Regions from separate parts of the Bacillus sp. PK6-16 genome, predicted to be linked through region 2. Evidence: riboswitches for the same ligand, from Rfam matches in the RefSeq annotation. Region 2 holds a riboswitch; the other holds the start of a gene.

Region 1 (10,970 bases), 2.5 Mb from region 2:
AATGATTGCCTTCATCTAAGCTGCCCCTCCCACCATTATGAGAGGTAAGTGAAGGAAACCGATACAGCTTGTGCGTATGCAGTGCATTTTGGTCTGGGTCACAGTCTTTTAACGTGGTCGAACTACAGGAAGAGTAAGCATATTCCCGATGGATCCATTTCCATACTTCCATTATCTAGGGAAATCCCCCAGTATCCAAGACTGAATTTTACCCATACATCATTTTTTTGATGTAGCTCTTGAAGATAAAAACTATTTAATTTTCAAGGAACAGTTATTAACTTAAAACTTATTATACGAGGAGGGTGTATCATGAAAAAAATATGCTTTGTATTAATTGTCGACGCTGGTATAAATTATGGTTCAATATTTTCTCTACCATTTTTAAGGAATCAGGATGATTTGAAGGGATATTTTTCTAAGTATTATGATGTTTCAATTAATTATATTAGGGATAAAAACTCAGTTGACTATTTGGTAGTTCCAAAACCGTGTCCAGCTTTTGATAATGAAAATAATCTTCCAATAATTGAAGTACCAGCAATCTTATTTATGGAAAAGAATTTTGAAAAAATAAAGACTTATATAGACAATTATTTTTCTAATAACTCATAAAGAAAATAAAAGTACAGTAAAAAGAAGTCCGATAAAAAATGAGTGGTGTAGAATATTTCTATTAATCATTCGTTTTTTATTATATTTACATATATTTTTTAAAAGAGGATTATAGACGTTCTGAAAAAAAATAATTATAACAAGAACAGTGTTCGTGCTACTATCTACGGTTATTTTTTGTACTAAGTAACCCTTTAACTAACAAGACAACAAAAATAATTAATATATTAAGGAAATTAAGTTACAATAAATGTAAGAGATTTTTCTTTGAGTTTTAGCTCTGAATAATAAAGATAGTTAAATCACTAAATGGAGGAGCGGGTCAATTTTGTTCCTTGTATAGTAAATTGTTACCTATCTCTATTGCAGGTTGTATGGCAGGTAACAGTAGCAGTTGTAGCGAAATACAGCAGAGACAAAGGCTCTTTGGCAAACGGGACTGATGAATGTATTTGGCAAGTAAAAAATGGTTCTTCCCGGAGTTAGTTGAAAAGTCTCATTCTCTCCAAAAGTAGAATCTTTGTCCGCAATGTGGAGAATTTGCATCGACCATACATGATTCTTTTAATAAGCTTTAACTTGTTTATGCTCCCTTCGGTAAGACCATTATTATTCTCATAAGTTACCGTATTTCTGACAGCTTCAATATCCCGGGCTAATCCATTCGTAAAGCTCTTAAACTCTTGCATATTAGTATTCTTAATTTTCTTAATACAATGATTGAGATTCTCAACACTTTTTGTGGTGAAGATGTTTTTAAACTCCCATGTTAAATCATAAACTATTTTTACAATAGGGTGTTCTTCGTAATTATTGTTGGTATTATAACGTATGTTCAAGCATATTATTTAACGTGGATGATTCCATAAAGAGAAAAAGAAATAACCTTTGCATTTTTCAGATTATCGTGTATGATGGGAAAGTATTGAAAATTAAATCAGTGATAAACTAGGGGTGCCTAACGTATGCGTAGGCTGAGAGAGAAGCGCGTGATCTTCTTAACCCTTTGGACCTGATCTGGCTCGTACCAGCGTAGGGAAGTTAACGGCTTTACATAATGATGTCTTTTATGAGCCAGGTCCTTATTTTTTTATGGACCTGGCTCTTTTTATTTTGGCATGCGCTGGCCATATCTCGTCCTTGTCACGAACAGGGGAGGCAACAAAGGTTATGAAACAGTCTGTTTCAGCTGAGCAAATTGAATTGAAATCGAGTTTACCAGGGAGTAAGAAAGTATATGTGGATGGACCACGAGAAGGCATGAAAGTACCGATGCGTGAGATTGAACAAAGCGAAACAAATGGCGTTCCAAATCCGCCAATTCGTGTGTATGATACGAGCGGCCCTTATACGGATCCTGAGTATAAAGTGGAGTTAGAAAAGGGAATTCCAACGCCGCGTCATTCTTGGATCATGGAGCGCGGGGATGTAGAGACATATGAAGGGCGCGAGGTGAAACCAGAGGATGATGGTGTGAAAGTGGCTTCGAAACATACACCTGTTTTCCCGCAAATGGATCGCCAGCCGCTTAGAGCGAAGCAAGGTGCAAATGTTACGCAAATGCATTATGCGCGTAATGGCATTATTACGTCTGAGATGGAATACGTTGCAATTCGTGAAGGAGTAGAGCCGGAGTTTGTTCGTAAGGAAATCGCAGAAGGCCGCGCTATTTTACCAGCGAATATTAATCATCCAGAAGCAGAACCGATGATTATCGGGCGTAATTTCCACGTGAAGGTAAATGCAAATATCGGAAACTCTGCTGTATCTTCTTCTATTGCAGAAGAAGTAGAGAAGATGACGTGGGCAACGCGCTGGGGTGCAGATACAATTATGGATTTATCTACAGGTAAAAACATTCATACGACGCGTGAGTGGATTATTCGTAATGCGCCTGTACCAGTTGGAACTGTGCCGATTTATCAAGCGCTTGAAAAGGTAAATGGAATTGCAGAAGATTTAACATGGGAAGTGTACCGTGATACGTTAATTGAGCAAGCGGAGCAAGGCGTTGATTACTTTACGATTCACGCTGGTGTATTGCTTCGTTACATTCCAATTACTGCAAAGCGTACGACAGGTATCGTTTCGCGTGGTGGTTCGATTATGGCGCAGTGGTGTTTATTCCATCATAAAGAAAACTTCCTATATACTCATTTTGAAGAGATTTGTGAAATTATGAAGCAGTACGATGTTTCGTTCTCTCTTGGAGATGGATTACGTCCAGGATCGATTGCAGATGCAAATGACGAAGCACAGTTTTCTGAGCTTGAAACACTTGGTGAATTAACGAAGATTGCTTGGAAACATGATGTGCAAGTTATGATTGAAGGGCCTGGGCATGTACCGATGCATTTAATTAAAGAGAATATGGAGAAAGAGCTTGATATTTGTCAGGGCGCGCCTTTTTATACACTTGGGCCACTAACGACAGATATTGCACCAGGTTATGACCATATTACATCGGCAATTGGAGCTGCGATGATCGGTTGGTTTGGAACGGCGATGCTTTGTTATGTAACGCCGAAAGAACATTTAGGTTTGCCAAACAAAGATGATGTACGCACGGGTGTTATTACGTATAAAATTGCAGCGCATGCGGCTGATCTTGCGAAAGGACATAAAACGGCTCATCAGCGTGATGATGCACTTTCAAAAGCACGTTTCGAATTCCGTTGGCGCGATCAATTTAATTTATCTTTAGATCCTGAACGTGCGATGGAATATCACGATGAAACGTTGCCTGCAGAAGGGGCAAAGACAGCTCACTTCTGTTCAATGTGTGGACCGAAGTTTTGTAGTATGAGAATTTCACATGATATTCGTGAATATGCAAAAGAAAATGATTTAGAAACGACAGAAGCAATTGAAAAAGGAATGAAAGAGAAAGCAGAAGAATTTAAAGAAGCTGGTAGTCATTTATATCAATAACACGTTACACCTCTTTACTTGATTGATCACACTGTAGTACCTAACTTTATTATAGAAGAAGCCCCATTTGCTAAGACGGTAGCAAATGGGGCTTCTGTTGTTTATAAGGCAAAGAAGAGATGTACCCAGTAGAATAAGAGGAATAGTGTGACGACTGTTGTGAGCGGGATAACGATAAGGGATACACTTAAATAGTCTTTCCATTTTACTTTAATTTTGTTTTGTTTCAGAATATACATCCAAATGAGTGAAGCTAGTGTACCAATTGGTAGTAATAGTGAACCGATGTCACTACCAATGATGTTTGCAAGATAGATTGTTTTTAATGTGACTGGATCTAGTCCCATTTCTGTTAATGTGATTGTACCAATCATAAGGGCAGGATGGTTATTGAAGACGTTAGAGAGGATGGATACAAGTCCGCCCATTGCAAAGCTAGCATAGAGTAGATGCTGATTCACAATTGGCTCGAGCCATTGTACAAGTGCAGCTGTTAATCCTGCGTTGTGGAGTCCGTAAATAATGACGTACATAGAGAAGGCGAAAATTAAAATGTGCCACGGTGTCTTTTTCAAAATGTCGACAGGGTTTGTTCGTAAGTAGTACCATCTCCAAATGAGAAGAACGAGTGAACCAAGTACTGCAACGATTTCAATTGGGATGGATAAGAAGGATGCAACGAATAGAAGACAGCGCATCAGGAAGACGAAACCTAATACTTTTAACATGAATCTTGTCCGTTTTTGTTTCGTATCAACAGAATTATTTCCTTTTAGTGGATGGAAGTTTTTCGTGAAGAAAATTTCTTCAATATCATATGAAGAAACAGGTAATTTTTTCGGAAGTTTTTTCTTCAAAACTGTATACATGAGCCATGACATAAATAATAAGCCTAATGTTGCAGGTACAAACATCATAGCAGTATGCATATAAAGAGTCATATTAACGATATTTAATGCAATTAAGTTTACGATATTACTTACACCAATTGGTGCACTAGATGCGGTAGCGATTAAAGCTCCGCTTAATAAATAAGGAATTTGTTGATGTGGTTTTAATTGAAGGTTTTTTAGAAGAAGAATTAAAATGGGAGTTGTAATTAAAATACTACCGTCGTTATTAAATAAAAGAGTCATAAGAAAACATAATAATTGAATATACCAGTATAGACGGCGTCCAGAACCTTTCGCTAGATTTGCCAGTTTCGCTGCGGACCAATGGAAGAAGCCGAAGCTTTCTAATATAACTGCCATGACGATGGTCGCTAATATTGTTATGGAAGCACCGCCAATTTTACTTATAATATCCATGACGTCTGGTTTTGATACAAGTCCAGTAATTATGATGATACCAGCTCCGATTGCTGCTGGCCACGCCTCATTCAAACCTCGAGGCCGCCAAAAGATAACGATCATCGTTAAGAAGAATACAATAATAGTAATCCATATTTCAATGCTCATATTTTGCCTACCTTTCTATTTTCCCTTGAACAGATGTAGCTTGTCTCAAGTTTATATTGGTAGTATATTCAGCAAAAAATAAGAAGAACTAGACGTATAACGAGATGAAGCGAATATGTGTTTTTCAAGCTAAAGGACAAGTGTCACGAATAGTGAAATAACTATTATGAGAGGAGTCTATAAATTATTGGGGCAGTAAAATAGTAAATGAAATTTATATGGGCAATTATGGAGATATATTGACGCAACTTAAAATATATCAGCGATTATTGAAATATATCGGCGCAACTTAAAATATATCAGCGATTATTGAAATATATCGGCGCAACTTAAAATATATCAGTGATTATGGAGATATATCGGCGCAACTTAAAATATATCAGCGATTATGGAGATATATCGACGCAACTCAAAATATATCAGCGATTTTTAAAATATATCGACTTATCGACAAAACATGACAAAAGGAGTCTATTCCAAAATGCCTTTTGGGACAGACTCCAAGACTATATTATTTTTCCTTCAAAAAAGTACGATCCTTCAAGAATAAATTCCAGAAGAAAATAAATCCTGGTAATAAAATTGCAATCCCAATTGCGTATAGAATGAGCAGTGCATAGAACGTTTCTGTCGTTGTGAAGCTTGTAAATACAGTTACGTCAGGATAAATAATATACGGTAAATGCGCGACGCCGTAAGCGTAGCTTGCAAATGCATATTGAGCGACGACAGCTAAAACGGCAATGCGAGGGTATCCTAGTGTATTGTATTTTTTGTTTGTCCACCAAAGGGACGAGTATCCGATAACGAATAAAACAATAGAAACTGTAAACCACGGGAATTGCTTTATTAATCCTTGCATAAGCCAATGTGTTTCTGGGTCCATTACAACGAGGGCGATGATTGCTGTAACGAGCGTTGCAGGACCAAGAATGATAGCATTTCTTCTATAAATTCTATACGTATCTTCTGAACTTTGTTCTCTCGCAAAATCAGCAAGAAAGAGAGAGGAGAGAAATAGTTCAGACGTTAGTCCGAAAAGCATATAACAGTAGATAACCGGGCTAGAAAGAAGTTTTCCATACAGGAGTACTTCTTTTCCTTCAGACATTGTAATATAGGCTCCCTCTGTAACGGGTAAAACGGTAATTAATAGTGCTGGAATTAAGAGACCAGTAATACCTGAAATAACCCGAAGAAGGTACTGATATTTTGGCAAGGAGTAAGCAAATACCATAAACGTACTACGTACTGCAACGAGCACTAAAATTAACATAACTGGTACGAACATTACTGTCGCAAGAGTAAAGGCCGCTTTCGGAAAGAAGCCGAGAAATGCGACAACGACGAAGACGAGAAACGTATTTGTTACCTCCCAAGTTGGTGATAAGTACCGATTCGCAAGTTTAGCAGCGAGCGTCGGATGTTTTGCGTATACCATGCCCCAAAAACCAGCTCCAAAATCAATGGACCCTAGTATACTGTATACGAAAATAAGGGCCCATAAGATGATGATTGCAATACTTTCCTCATGCATGAGAATCGCCTCCTTGATGTTGTAAATCATTCTTTAATGGATGTCTTCTAAAGAATGTCCGTAGAACAATGACTGTTAAAATAGCGAGTCCAATATATAAAATGATGAACAAAACAAATAAAGGACCGACGAAATCGGCGCGTGTAGATGCATCGACGGTACGTTGCATACCATAAATTGTCCATGGTTGACGACCGCTACAACTGAAAATCCATCCGAATTCAATACCGAGCATCATAATTGGTCCGCATGCGGTAGCCCCCCAAAGTAGCCACTTCGGTAGTTCTGTTCCCTTTTTTCGGTAAACGAAGTACCAATATAAGAGCGCAATTGCTGCAACTGCAAAGGTAAACGCAGCGGTGCCGACCATTAAGTTGAATAGTGTATGTGTATAAAATGGTGGCCATGTTTCTTGGGGAAATTCCTTTAGACCTTTTACGACAGTGCTAGGGTCTAGTCCCACTAATAAGCTAAGCATGTTGGGAATTTCAAGTGCATAGTTTAGTTCAAGTGTATTGGGATCCACAACTCCGCCAATGGATAGCGGTGCGTGTGATGTCGTTTCAAATAAAGCTTCAGCAGATGCAAGTTTTTCAGGTGAGTGTTTATGTAAGGCGATCGCTGATTCATGTCCTGAAAGCCACATCGTAGCGCCTGTAATAAATGTAACGACAAGCCCTAATAGCAGCCCTTTTTTATGATAAGCAATTTCACGTGTACTTAAATTTTTCTTCAATAATTTAAATCCAGCGATAGAAGCAATGACAGCCGCACCAGTTGCATAAGCCGTAATAACGACATGGAATGCACTTGTACCAAAACTCGGATTAAAGAAAGCTTTCCAAGGATCAACGTTAAAAACAGATCCATCTGGATTCATTGAAAAGCCTGCTGGTGTATTCATCCATGTATTTGCTGATGTAATAAGCACGGCGGATGCCGTGGCACCAAGCATGACGAAAAATAGCGAGATTAATCTCATAAATGGAGGAAGTTTATCGGCTGCATATACGTAAATCGACATGAATAAAGCCTCCAAAAAGAAGGCGAAAATCTCAATTTGGAAGGGAACAGAAATAACTTGCCCAACAATTTTGGCGAAACCAGGCCAAAGAAGTGAGATTTGCACACCAACGATTGTTCCAGTTGGAATTGCTACACCGAGAAGAATAGCAAACGCCTTTGTCCATCTTTTCGCCATAATGGCATAGTCGGAGTCTTTCTTCCAGTGATAGAGTATTTCGCTTATAAAAATCATCAATGAAAGTCCGACCCCAAGTGTTGCAAAGATAATGTGGAATGCTAATGAAGAACCGAAAAATGCTCTTGCTAATGTTACCGTATCCATATGTAAACTCCTCTTCTTTTTTGCCATTATTTTCTGATTGAATTGGAAGATTTATTCAAAAAAACTACCAAAAATATATATGTATTTAAAAAATGAATATGATAATATAATGTTGTAATATTTTGAATAGAAAGAAATAAATAGTTGGTCATGTTTTGTTTGTTTTTTGCTCAGGAATCTTTTATAATCTTTTATGCGAACATAAGTTCTGTTTTTAGAATGAAGAAGTTTATGTGAAATGGAGAGGGTGTTTTATGTATCCTGAAGTCATTAAAAAGATGGCATTTTCAAAAGAGCATAGAGATTTATTATTGAAGCTATATAATAAAGAAATTACACGTCGTGAATATGATCGACTTGTACAATCGCTATATAAACCTTCTAAAGAGGTTTGCGAGGGATAGAAATGGGGGGAGACAATCTAATAGATTGTCTTTTTTAAATTTATGTATGTTCTGATAAAATTAAGGTTAGCCTTACTAGGGAGGTGAAAAGATTGCGGAAACGTTTATATATAGGGATTGGAGTTATCTTCTTAATCGCTTTAGGTGGAATTGTATTTTGGTCAGCTTTACAAGGAAACCGTACAGAAAATTTTATTTTAAGACATATGGTGAATGACAATGGAACACTTGCCACGTATCGTTTAGTAGATACTAAGGCAGGTACGGGTGAAGCTAAGGGACGTGAAGCTTTATCAGAATCGGCGGGATTATGGTTACAGTATACACTTGATAAAGATGATCAGGCGTTATTTGATGAGCAAGTAAAGGTTATTCAAGATAATTTCATATATAAGAATCATATTGTTTTATGGAAACTCTCTGAAAAGGGAGAGAGGCAGTCAGCTACAAATGCACTTATAGATGATCTTCGTATTATAGAACAATTATATCGTGCTTATGAAATGTATAAGGAAGAGCGTTATAAAAACCTTGCCGATCAATTAAGTGATGCTGTACTTCGTTATAATAAAAAAGATAATTATTATGTTGATTATTATGATGCAGATGCAGGGAAACAAAATAATTTTGTAACAACATCATACATAAATCCGCGTGCATTCTCCTATATGAAGAAGTACGGCAAAGTTTCTGCTCAGCAATATCAGGAAGTCGTTCAATTTTTAGCAGATTATCCAAGGCATGGCTGGGCATTCCCAAAAGAGTATAAAGAAGATGGTACATTTACGTACGATAAAGAAGTGAATCTTATTGACCAATCATACGTTGCATATCATCGAAGTTTAGGTGGTCTTTCATCAGCTGCTTATTTGGAATTTATAAAGAAGAAGTTCCAGGAGGATGGAAAGCTATACGGTCGTTACAATTTAGAAACGGGAAAACAAACTGTGAATTATGAATCGCCGGCCGCGTATGGACTAACGATTTTGTACGTACTACAAACAGGTGATACAAAGTTTGCGAAGGAATTGTATGATCATATGGTCACATTCCGAAATGACAACGTATTTAGTAGATATTACGGTGGATATGTAACAGGTGAAAATAATAATACGCATATTTTTGATAACGTACTACCACTTTTAGCTGAAATGGAATTAAAAAAGAGTGAACAATAAAAGGTGCCACCATATGAGGGTGGCACCTTTTATTTGTTCATATAATTTTACGTCCTAATATTAGAGAAGTAGTCAATCACGAATTCACGGAATTGCTGAGCTGTTTTTGATAAGTAGCGTTTTTTTGACCAACTTAATCCGATGGTTCGCTGACAAGTGGGTTCAATAATACGCAACTTGCTCGATGCTAAAGTAGAGTTTTTTAATAAAGTTAAACTTGGAACAAAAGCGATGCCGAGACCTTGCTTAATGAGGTCACTAATCACGGTCGGTTCATCGACTTCAAAAGCAATATGTGGAGTGAAACCAGCTTCTTTACAAAATTCATCCGTTAAGTGCCGAAATCCATAACCAGTGTTCATACTAATGAACGGTTCGTCCTTTACTTCATGGAGGTGGATATTTTCTCGGCCTGATAAACGATGGCCTGAAGGGACGACTAAGAAAATTTCTTCTGTAATAAGTGGTTCCCAAACAATTTCTTCTCCTTCAATTGGCACAGAGGAGATACAAAAGTCAATTTCTATATTATCTAGTTGTCGTTTCATAGAAGGAGTGGATGCCAGAAATTGTTGGAACCGAACGTTAGGATGTTCTAGTAAAAAAGAGCCAAGTAGTTCTGGTAATATTCTCGGAATAGAAACGGCTAGTGTAATAGAGCTTTGTTGTAATTCGGCTAAATCTTTAATTTCTCGTTCCCCTTCGCTTAATTCATGAAAAATACGCTCTACTCGTTTTAAAAATACTTTTCCGAAAGAATTTAAAGTAATCTGTCGACCTTGGCGATCAAATAAAGGAACGCCTAAATCCTTTTCGAGTCTAGCTATTGTTTTGCTGAGTGAAGGTTGTGCGATATGCAATTCTTCAGCTGCCTTTGTCATATGTTCTAGTCGTGCGACTGTCTGAAAGTATTTTAACTGGAGCAGTTCCATTTCGAGTCTCCTTTCTATAGACCAAAAGGAATGAATTAATAATTAAAGATGTATTATACAGTATGGAAAGTGACGTGTATAGTAAATCTGTTAAACCATTCTAATGGTGTTAAATTCGGAGAAGGAGTATGTTTCATGAAGGGAATTCAACTTGTATTTAAAGATTGGAAAGCGATGTGGCACCATAAACATGGACGTATCGCTTTAATTTTTTTATTAATCGTTCCGTTAATTTATTCAGGATTCTTTTTAGCTGGATATTGGGATCCGTACGGAAAATTAGATAAATTACCTGTTGCGGTTGTGAATTTAGATAAAGGTGCTGCGATGGATGAGAAAACAATTCATGCAGGAGACGATTTTGTAAAAAATTTAAAGGAGAATAAAGAACTGGCTTTTCATTTCGTATCAGAAAAAAATGCTGATGAAGGGCTAAAAGAAGATAAGTACTATATGGTTGTTACGATTCCAGCTGATTTCTCTAAAAAGGTAAGTACACTTATGGATGAGAAACCAGAACCAGCACAATTGCAGTACAAAGTAAATCCGGGTAAAAACTTTGTAG
Region 2 (10,970 bases):
GTCTTTTCTCATTTATATAATAAAGGTTTCATATACTTTGTATTTCCTGCTACTATACAATTATTATAAGATAGTTATGCGTTAATTTCAGTTTGAAAATAGTTTTATTATCAGTTTTTTTAGAAATCTTACAAGCGTGTAAGATAAATGAAAGACGAATCAATATGAGCTGTAAGACAATTCATTTACACTCTGTTATGAGACGTGCAAATGAAGGGAGAATATACATGGGAATTTTACATGCAAAAAGTATTAGTAAAGTATATAAAGGGAAAGTACCTTATAAAGCATTAGTTGATATTGATTTATCAATTCAAGAAGGTGAATTTGTAGGGATTATGGGGCCATCTGGTAGTGGAAAAACAACGTTATTAAATATGGTATCTACTATTGATTCTCCATCATCGGGAGAAATTTTAATAAATGGCACAAATCCTTTCCAATTATCATCAGAAGATTTAGCGTTATTCCGCAGAAAACAATTAGGATTTGTTTTTCAATCATTTAATCTTCTTAGCACACTTACTGTAAAAGAAAACATCGTATTGCCGATGACTTTAGATGGTGTTTCCGTGCAAGAAATGAACAAGCGATTGGAAGAGATTGCAGAGAAGTTAAATATTACAGATATCTTGAATAAAAGAACATTTGAAATATCAGGGGGACAAGCTCAAAGAACAGCAATCGCTCGTGCGATCGTTCATAAGCCGCAATTATTACTTGCAGATGAACCAACAGGGAACTTGGACTCTAAATCTTCAAATGATGTAATGGAGATGCTGGATACTCTAAATAAAGAAGAAAAAGCAACGATGATGTTAGTTACACATGATCCGTATGCAGCGAGCTTTTGCAGCCGAGTAATTTTTATTAAAGATGGTCAACTATATAACGAAATTTATTGTGGTGAAAGTAGGCAAACTTTTTATCAAAAGATTATGGATGTCCTTTCTTTGTTAGGAGGGAAAAGGCATGACTTTTCGTCAGTTCGCATTTAATAATATTTTTCGCAATAAGCGTACATATGCTGCCCATTTTTTAAGTAGTGCATTTTCTATTATGATTTTCTTTACGTATGCTCTTTTATTATTTCATCCTGATTTACAAGGTGAGTTGAAATCGACAAGTGCAACAATAAGTGCATTTGGTACATTGGGATTTTCAGTTTCGCAAGGATTGATTTTTGTATTTTCATTTTTCTTCATTTTATATTCAGTTAGTTCGTTTTTAAAAACCCGTAAGAAAGAATTTGGCGTTTTAATGATGCAAGGTATGTCAATGAGACAACTTAAGAAATTATTATTAATTGAAAATATGTTGATTGGACTTGGTTCAATTTGTATAGGGATTTTCATTGGACTCATATTTTCTAAACTAGTCTTATTGATAAGTGCAAGTGTATTAATGATTAATAATGGTTTACCTTTTTATATACCAGTGTGGGCTGTATTATTAACAATTATCACATTTCTTTTCTTGTTTTTAATTGTTTCATTATTTACATTTAAAATGATAAAAGTAACGGAACTTGTGGAACTTATTCGAGCAGAGGAAAAGCCAAAACCTGAACCGAAATCTTCAGTTTTATTATCGCTACTTTCTTTAATTAGTATAGGATATGGATATTTTTCAGTATTTCGCTTCATACCAAGTACCAATTTTATTACGCTTGGAATAGGTGTGCTCCTAGTAATTATAGGAACGTACTTTTTATATACACAGTGTAGCGTTTATATATTGCACCTTGCTAAAAGGAGAGAATCTTTCTTTTTAAAAAGAACAAATATATTAACGTTTTCTGAATTAATTTACCGTATGAAAGATAATGCAACGATGTTTTTTATTGTATCTATTATTTCAGCAGTTGCATTTACAGCTATTGGTACAACAGCTGCTCTTGGAAATAAAGATTTAGTAAGAATGACGAATCCGTATACGTTACTATACATGGCTCCTGAAAACAACAAAATAGCGGATAAACATCTCTCTATTATAAAAAAACATCTGGCTGATGCTAATATTCCATATCGAATGGCTTCCTCTTCATATATATATACGGAAAGCAATGTATATGTAATGAAATTAAGTGAGTATAACGAACTTGCGAGAGCACTTGGATATCAACAAGAAATGATTGAAAAAGAAGATGAAATGTTATTAATTCCTGGAATGGTATCACAAAAACAAGAATTTAAAAATGGTGATTATAAGAAGAATATTGAAGTCATTCAAGGCGATTGGACAAAGACATTTCATGTGAAAAAAACTGTCGATAATTTAGTTTTGCCACATGATACGAAAGGGATATATATTGCTATTCAAGATCATGTATATGATGGAATTCCACTTAATAGTGGTCCAGATAATGAAGATATTATTCAATATCGTACTTACGGATTTGTTGTAGATGATTGGATAAAAACGAAAGAGGTTTCAAACCAATTAAATAATATATTTGATCAAGAACCTAGAGATATACATTTTGAATTTAGAGCACTAACAATAGAGTTGTTAAGTGCAAAACAAACGAATGGGTTATTACTTATGGCTAGTGTTTTAGTCGGAATCGTTTTCTTCACATTTGCTGCTAGTTTTATTTATTTCCGATTATATACTGATTTGAATCGTGATCAACAGCAGTATAAAATGATTTCGAAAATGGGGTTAAGTAAACGGGAGCTAAAGAAAGTTGTAACGAGACAGTTATTATTAATGTTTTTCTTACCAATTGTCGTTGCAGTAATACATACTGTAGTCGCTTATATGGCATTACAACAATTAGTCGATTTTTCTATTCTAAATAGCTCTATCGTCATTTTAATTTCATTTATATGTATACAAGTTTTATATTTCTTTATAACTCGTTGGCGTTATTTACAAAAGCTTCATAAGACAATGGAACAATAGAGAAAATCAGCAAGTAAGATTGCAGAAAAGCATGTAAAAAAACAATTTGAAGTTATGGAAGGAACTGTGATGAAAAAACAATTATCTATTTTCATATTAAGTATATTATTGTTATTAAGTGTAAGTGCATGCTCTAAAAACGAAAACAGATTTCCAGCTAACGGTGTATTAATCATTGGAGATGAGAATCATACTGGAGCAATTATGAATCGTTATAAGGAAAACACGAAAGAACAGGAAGCTTTTGCAGTGAAAACAGGTAGATTTGACCAAAAAAGGGTTCTGATAATAAATGAATCTACTGCACAAGCGATGATGAATGCAAAGCTTTTTCGTAAACGTGATCAAGCATCCCTTTCTAAAACGTTAGATACGTTGCCGAATTTTCCAAAAGAAAGTTCCCTATTATTTATAAATGAAGAAGAAAAGAATATAAAAAGTATTGAAATAGAAGGAAACAAGATACCTGTTACATATGGTAGTGATGTTTGGCTTGGCAATAAACGTGACTATGGAGCACTATGGTATATCGTTGTGGCGAAAAATAGTGTGTATAAAGAAATAAAAGCAAATGAAACGAATATGCAATTTCTACACTTGAAAAAGTCATTAGGTGATGAAAACCCTAAAATATCGACAGATAATACGTTGATTAATGAAAAAGTAAAAGTAAGAAAGTTAATTGAAGGTTATAGAGATGAGGTATCAATTCAGTTTGTAACGATTGGAGAAAAATCTTAAAAAAGAGCTCGAGGTTGATGGATACTTTATCAACCTCGAGCCCTTTTTAATACCGTTTAAATAACTTACATTACTTCATTTAATCGAGTCTCACTCGTTTCCTCAATCCCATTTGAATTTTGAACTGAATTATTTTGGGCTTCTTTTTCTTTACGAGCCTTTTGTAGCATTTCAAGGATGATCCATAAGGGAACACCTTTATCCTTTAACATCTTCCATAAATCTAATTCATTAAATTTATGCTCAGGCTGTTTCATTTCTTTTTCAGATAAACGAATATCAAACTTGATAGGATCATTTATTTTCTTACTTTCAAGTTTAGTAGAAGAGATAGTATTATGCTCAAGATTAGATGGAGTTATTTTAGTAGGTTGAGACAATGTATGAATATTTGATCCGATTTGCATGATTTTTCCTCCTTTTCAAGCAATGAGATTAGTTTTCTTATGGTTTTTAAATCTTTTTAACATGAGGAAACTATATCTAATTATAAATCTAAATAAATAGATTTACAAGTTATATTGTAAAAAGTAAATACTCACTTGAATTAATATTTATCAACATTTTTATATGTTTTCTATATATACAACGTATATAAAATACTTTACATTATGTTTAAGTTGTTAAAATATTCTGTTAATTTTTTAAAAAAGAAAAATGTAAACGTTTTATTAGGGGGAGAAAGTATGGGGAAGTTATTTTTAAAAATATGTTTTTTTGCATTAGTGACCGTATGTTCATTCGCAGCGAAAATATCATACGCTGAAGAGAGGCAACAAAATAATTATCCTATCATATTGGTGAATGGATTTGCTGGATGGGGTAGAGAAGAAATGCTTGGCGTAAAATATTGGGGTGGTGTTCATGATATACAGGAAGATTTGAAACGAAATGGTTATACGGTACATACCGCAGCTGTTGGACCTGTTTCTAGTAACTGGGATCGTGCATGTGAATTGTATGCACAAATTAGCGGTGGGACAGTAGACTATGGTGCAGTCCATGCTAAGAAACATGGACATAATCGTTTTGGCAGAACTTATAGTGGTTTTGCGCCGAATTGGAGTGAAACAAATAAAGTTCATTTAGTTGGACATAGCATGGGTGGACAAACGATTAGAACATTAGTACAGCTATTAAAAGAAGGTAGTTTTGAAGAAAAGAATTATGTGAAAAATCACCCAGACATCAAAATATCACCACTATTTGAAGGCGGAAAATCATACGTTCATAGTGTTACAACATTAGCAACCCCTCACAACGGTACAACACTTGCGGATGGTAGTCTTCTGCTACCGTTCGTTAAAGATTTACTCATTACAGCTGCAAGCTTTGGAGGAAACAATAATTTATCATTATATGATTTTAAATTGGATCAATGGGGTATAAAGAAAAATGCTGGAGAGTCCTTTTTCCAATATAGTAATCGTATTCTAAATAGTTCACTTTGGAAAAATACAAAAGATATAAGTCAATGGGATTTAAGTACAGATGGTGCAAAGGAGTTAAATAATTGGGTAAAGACGCAACCAGATGTGTATTATTTATCCTATAGTGGACATGCATCACAAGCAGCACCTATAACAGGTTTACATTTACCGCATATTACGATGAATAAAGTGTTGATGGGGAATGCATTTTTCTTAGGTTCTTATGCGAGATATGAAGAAAACCGTCCGTTAGTTGATACTTCTTGGTGGCAAAATGATGGTGTAGTAAATACGAATTCTATGATTGCACCATCTTCTAATGTTGCTGTAAATAATAATGGGTCATTACAGATTGGAAAATGGAATCATATCGAAACGAAAGCGAATTGGGATCATCTCGATATGGTAGGATTAAGTGTTTCAGACTCGTTAGGTTTTTCTAGCATTCAAGAGTTTTATAGAACAATTGCTGAAAAGCTATCACGTTTACCGAAATAGGTAATAATAAAGCGCTCTCGATGGAATTCGAGAGCGCTTTATATTATATTGAAAGAGGGATTTGGTAGAAAAATATGGGGGGATATTATGAAAATTCAAGTTGTATTATCAGGATACGGAACAGTAGGCAGAGAGTTTATAAAATTATTAAATGAAAAATATTCATATATATATGAAACATATGGGATTCAATTAGTTGTAAGTGGCGTATTAGGGAGAAATATTGCAATACATAATGAAGATGGCTTATCACTTCATCATTTATTAATGTATGGTGGCGGTACCGCTGCAATTGAAAAATATTTAGAGTATCATCCGAAGGAACGTGCAACAACTAGCATAAGTGGTACTGTATTGGTAGAATCAACAGTTACAAATCTTAAAGATGGAAATCCAGGGAAACAATATATGAAACAAGCGATTGAAAAACAGATGGATATAGTAGCAATTTCTAAAGGTGCGCTCGTTACAAACTGGAGAGAAATAAATGAAGCAGCAAAAGGCGCAAATATACGAATTCGATATAGCGGTGCAACAGCCGCTGCACTACCGACACTAGATATCGGACAATTTAGTTTAGCCGGTTGCAGTATTGAAAAAATAGAAGGAATATTAAATGGAACAACTAATTATATTCTTACGAAAATGTATGAGGAAGATATGACATTTGAAGAAGCACTGAAAGAAGCACAAAATAAAGGAATTGCTGAGACGAACCCTATATTAGATATAAGTGGTTCAGATAGTGCGTGTAAATTGTTACTTTTGACAAACAGCTTAATGGAAACAGAGAAAACACTTACTGATATACATATAAAAGGAATCGAGCACGTTACAAAACAGCAATTTAGAAATGCTAAGGAACAACATAAAATTATTAAATTAATAGCATCAGCATATAAGGATGAGGGTGGCAATTTCAATTTAAATGTTGAACCGTGCGAAATAGAAAAAGATCATCCGTTAGCAAAAGTAAATGGGACCGAAAAAGGAATTACGTTCTTTACAGATACGATGGGACAAGTTACTACAATTGGTGGGGCTTCTAATCCACGAGGCGCTGCAGCTGCAGCTTTAAAAGATGTAATTAACTTATATCGAAAAGATTTGTAAGAACGTACCGCCCTTTATAAAAAATACATATGTCGTGGACCTTTTGAGAATGAAATAAATATGCAAAAATGATTGCAGGGGGTAAGGAATTGTTTAAGGATTTTAAAGTTGTTAAAGATCGTCCCGTTTATATTCAGTTGAAAGATTATTTGAAGAAGATGATTATGAAAGGGCATTTGCTCGGGAATCAAAAAATCCCATCAACAAGGGAACTAAGTGAATTACTAAGTGTGAGTAGAAACACTGTACTCGCTGCTTATGCAGATTTAGAGCAAGAAGGACTCATTTATGCAGTTAAAGGAAAAGGGAACTTTGTTGCGAAGGTGGATATATCTAACACTTCGTCTGTTGAAATAGATTGGAAAAAGAAACTTAATACAGTGACCGCATTAGCGGATGAATTAGATTTAATGAAACATGGTGTTCGTTGGGAAAAGGGAATGATTGTTTTTAATAGTATAGCCCCGGATGAGAAGCTATTTGATGTTGAAAATTTCAAAAGAGCTTTTCTTACTCGTATGTCCATTGAAGGAGACATCGTATTGAACTACGGATATGCAAAGGGATATAGACCGTTAATGAATTATTTACTTCATTACATGGAAATGAAAGGTGTAGACATTTCGAATAAAGATATTCTAATTACAAATGGATTTACAGAAGGATTGGATATTGTACTCTCTTCTTTATCAAAAAAATCCGGGCGTGTCATTTGTGAGAATCCAACTCACCACGCTGCACTTAAGCTTTTCCGTTTACATGGACTTGAAGTTCATGGGATTGATATGCATGAGGATGGTATTGATACGAATGAAGTTGAAAAAAGTTTGCGTGAAAAAGATTTTGATTTTGCTTATTTAATTCCTTCTTATCATAATCCAACCGGTATTGTTACGAGTTCAGAGAAAAGAACGGAATTGATGAGGTTATTCTCAAAATACAAGGTTCCTATTATAGAGGACGGATTTAATGAAGAATTACGTTATTCAGGTTCACATTTAGCCCCATTATTAACTTTTGCTGGAGCTGGCAATAATGTGATTTATATTAGTAGCTTTTCAAAGGTACTTTTCCCTGGTTTACGTGTAGGCTGGATTATTGCAGATAAAGAGCTGATTCATTATTTAGAAAGCGTAAAAAGAGCAAGAACGATCCACACATCTACGTTAGATCAAGCTGTTCTGTTTCAATATTTACATGAGGGATATTTTGAGAAATATTTAAAAAAGGCAAGATCTGTTTATAAGAAAAAATATGAGTTAGCTGTCGGGGCATGTGACCAGTACATTCATTTCAAAAGAATGACTGGAGATGGTGGACTTCATTTATTTATAGAACTAGAAGAGCATATGAATGCCCGCACACTTTTACAAAAGTGTTATGAGAAAGGCGTTACGTTTTCACCTGGAGATGTTTTTTACTCTGATGGAGAAGGAGCGAACACTTTCCGATTAGGTTTTTCGCGCTTGAAAGAAGAAGAAATAGTTCGGGGAATTAAAATAATTGGTGATACATTAAAAAATGAAATTTGGAGTTGAGAAAATGAAAATCGGTGTTATTATGGGCGGGGTATCGTCTGAAAAACAAGTTTCAATTATGACGGGGAATGAAATGATTGCTCATTTAGATAAAAATAAGTATGAAATAGTTCCAATTACATTAAATGAAAAAATAGATTTAGTTGAAAAAGCGAAAGACATTGACTTTGCGTTGCTCGCATTACACGGAAAATACGGAGAAGATGGGACAGTTCAAGGAACACTGGAGAGTTTAGGGATTCCTTATAGCGGAAGTAATATGTTATCTAGCAGTATATGTATGGATAAAAATATTTCGAAAAAGATTTTACGTTATGAAGGTGTAGAAACACCAGATTGGATTGAACTTACAAAAATGGAGGATCTAAATCTTGATGAGTTAGATAAATTAGGATTTCCATTAGTAGTAAAACCAAACTCTGGCGGATCGAGTGTCGGAGTGAAAATCGTTTATAATAAAAATGAATTGATCTCAATGCTAGAAACTGTATTCGAATGGGATTCTGAAGTAGTAATTGAAAAGTATATAAAAGGTGATGAAATTACATGTTCAATTCTGGATGGAAAACAGTTACCTATAGTTTCAATTCGACATGCAGCCGAGTTCTTTGACTACAATGCAAAATATGATGATACTAGTACAGTTGAGGAAGTTATCGAACTTCCAGCAGAAATTAAGGAACGTGTAAATAAAGCGTCACTTGCTTGTTATAAAGCATTAAAATGTAGTGTTTATGCAAGAGTTGATATGATGGTGAAGGACGGAATTCCATATGTAATGGAAATTAATACATTACCAGGGATGACACAATCAAGTTTATTGCCCAAAAGTGCAGAAGCAGCGGGGATTAGTTATAGCAAACTATTAGATATGATTATTGAAACATCATTAAAAGTTAGAAAAGAAGAAGGGTTTTAAGGGAATTATATAACGAATTTTTTTGACAGTTTCACGAAGTATGCTATGATGAATACATTATAAAAACAAAATATTTATCCACTAGGGGGGCCTTTTATAGGCTGAGATCAAATGTGATTTTGAGACTCTTAGTACCTGATCTGGTTAATGCCAGCGTAGGGAAGTGGGAAAGACGTTGCTATTTAATGAGTAAATAAATACTGTCGATTTCACTTTCTTTACGCCTGTAAAGAAAGTTTTTTTATTTTACAGCTTTAATAATTGTGGATAAATACTTATATTTTATATATTATTGGAGGGATTTAAATGAATTTTTCACAATCATTACGTAAAGAAGTAGATTCAATTTGGGAAGCGAGTTTTAACCATCCTTTTGTAAAAAAACTTGGTGAAGGAACGTTAGATTTAGCTAGTTTTCGTTATTATGTGCTTCAAGATTCATATTATTTGAGTCATTTTGCTAGAGTACAAACTTTAGGAGCTGCAAAAGCTCTTGAATTAGAGACGACAGCTCGTATGGCACATCATGCTCAAAATACATATGAAGCAGAGTTATCTTTACATGAGAATTTTGCTAAAAAACTAGGGATAACGAAAGAAGAAAAAGATAATTTTATTCCTGCGCCAACTGCATATGCGTATACTTCACATATGTATCGTGTTGCGTATGAAGGGCATTTAGGAGATATCATTGCAGCAATTTTACCTTGCTATTGGTTGTATTATGAAATTGGCGAACGCTTAAAAGAGTGCCAGCCGGAAGAGCCAATTTATAACGAATGGATTTCTGCTTATGGATCTGATTGGTTCCGTACGCTAGTTGAAGAGCAAATTACACGTTTAGATACTATCGCTGAAAAAGTAACAGAGGCAGACCGCAAACGTATGAAACAGCATTTTATTATTAGCAGTCAATATGAATATTCATTTTGGGAAATGGCTTATACATTAGAAAAGTGGCCAGTGGATACAGACGTAAAAGACGTAATTGGATAAAGAATAGAAGTAATGTTATAGATAGGTCTGGATCATACCTATCTATATATTTTTTCTTGTCAAATTTGCGTAAAGTCATTAGTGCTACGGATATGGCGAAATAGAATATCGATAATTTAGCTCATTTACTTGTCTACGCATTAACTGGATAAACTTCTGTCACATTTATTTTACAATTAAAGAACGTAAATGTTGGTGGTATGAAGTTAAATAAGAAAAGAAACCCGAGCTGTTAGCTGTAACGGAGTTGTTTTTTCTTTGCAGGAATTTCTAAATTATCATGGAGTGTTGTTAATACGATATGCAAATATGCATATCGTATTTTTTTGAGCTCTTTATGTGTTAAAATCAGATATAGAGATATAGAAATATAAAGAAGCAAAAGCAGGAATATCCAATGAATTTTGAGAGGTGTTATATGTTTACAAATAAGAAATTAATTCGATTTGGTTTATCGTTATTTGTATTTTTAGGGATAATTAATTTTACAATCAGCTATTTCCAAACATATCTTGAAACAGCAGCAGATATTAAATGGATAATTCCAGAAATTTGGAAAACTATTTTGCTAGATGTTCCTCAAGGGATACTTGTTCTTTTAGGCGCAATTGCTTTATATGATTTCACAAAAGAGGCATCACAAAAAGACGCATCAATCTAAGTGTGTCTTTTTTCTATTAGGAATTTCATAGAGAGTTTTACTGGAGAAATAGAATGAAAAGCCCTAATTAGGGCTTTTTTTGTTGGAATTTCTTATCCGTCATAGAAACCGGTCACTTGGAGGTGTTATAGCGAAAGCCATTTACAGTACAGAAAAATCTAAGCAGC

What was found. Region 2 has a riboswitch for thiamine pyrophosphate ahead of tenA (thiaminase II). Riboswitches for the same ligand answer to the same signal wherever they lie in the genome.
Region 1: another riboswitch for thiamine pyrophosphate. It lies ahead of thiC (phosphomethylpyrimidine synthase ThiC); the one in region 2 lies ahead of tenA (thiaminase II).

The regions. Positions count from the first base shown of each region.
Region 1 covers NZ_CP096511.1:291,125-302,094, forward strand. The annotation lists gene M1D66_RS01375 (hypothetical protein) at 313-615, shown strand; gene M1D66_RS01380 (transposase) at 1,098-1,409, opposite strand; partial or broken gene M1D66_RS01385 (L-lactate permease) at 1,413-1,484, shown strand; TPP riboswitch at 1,556-1,671, shown strand; gene thiC (phosphomethylpyrimidine synthase ThiC) at 1,786-3,546, shown strand; gene M1D66_RS01395 (arsenic transporter) at 3,648-5,006, opposite strand; gene M1D66_RS01400 (cytochrome d ubiquinol oxidase subunit II) at 5,518-6,543, opposite strand; gene cydA (cytochrome ubiquinol oxidase subunit I) at 6,536-7,891, opposite strand; gene M1D66_RS01410 (hypothetical protein) at 8,146-8,295, shown strand; gene M1D66_RS01415 (hypothetical protein) at 8,388-9,473, shown strand; gene M1D66_RS01420 (LysR family transcriptional regulator) at 9,521-10,405, opposite strand; gene M1D66_RS01425 (YhgE/Pip domain-containing protein) at 10,541-10,970, shown strand, end outside.
Region 2 covers NZ_CP096511.1:2,777,934-2,788,903, reverse strand. The annotation lists gene M1D66_RS14380 (ABC transporter ATP-binding protein) at 228-998, shown strand; gene M1D66_RS14375 (ABC transporter permease) at 973-2,907, shown strand; gene M1D66_RS14370 (lipoprotein BA_5634 family protein) at 2,977-3,648, shown strand; gene M1D66_RS14365 (DUF3914 domain-containing protein) at 3,714-4,055, opposite strand; gene M1D66_RS14360 (esterase/lipase family protein) at 4,335-5,576, shown strand; gene M1D66_RS14355 (homoserine dehydrogenase) at 5,664-6,689, shown strand; gene pdxR (MocR-like pyridoxine biosynthesis transcription factor PdxR) at 6,779-8,227, shown strand; gene M1D66_RS14345 (D-alanine--D-alanine ligase) at 8,232-9,146, shown strand; TPP riboswitch at 9,220-9,325, shown strand; gene tenA (thiaminase II) at 9,453-10,142, shown strand; gene M1D66_RS14335 (DUF3937 family protein) at 10,540-10,803, shown strand.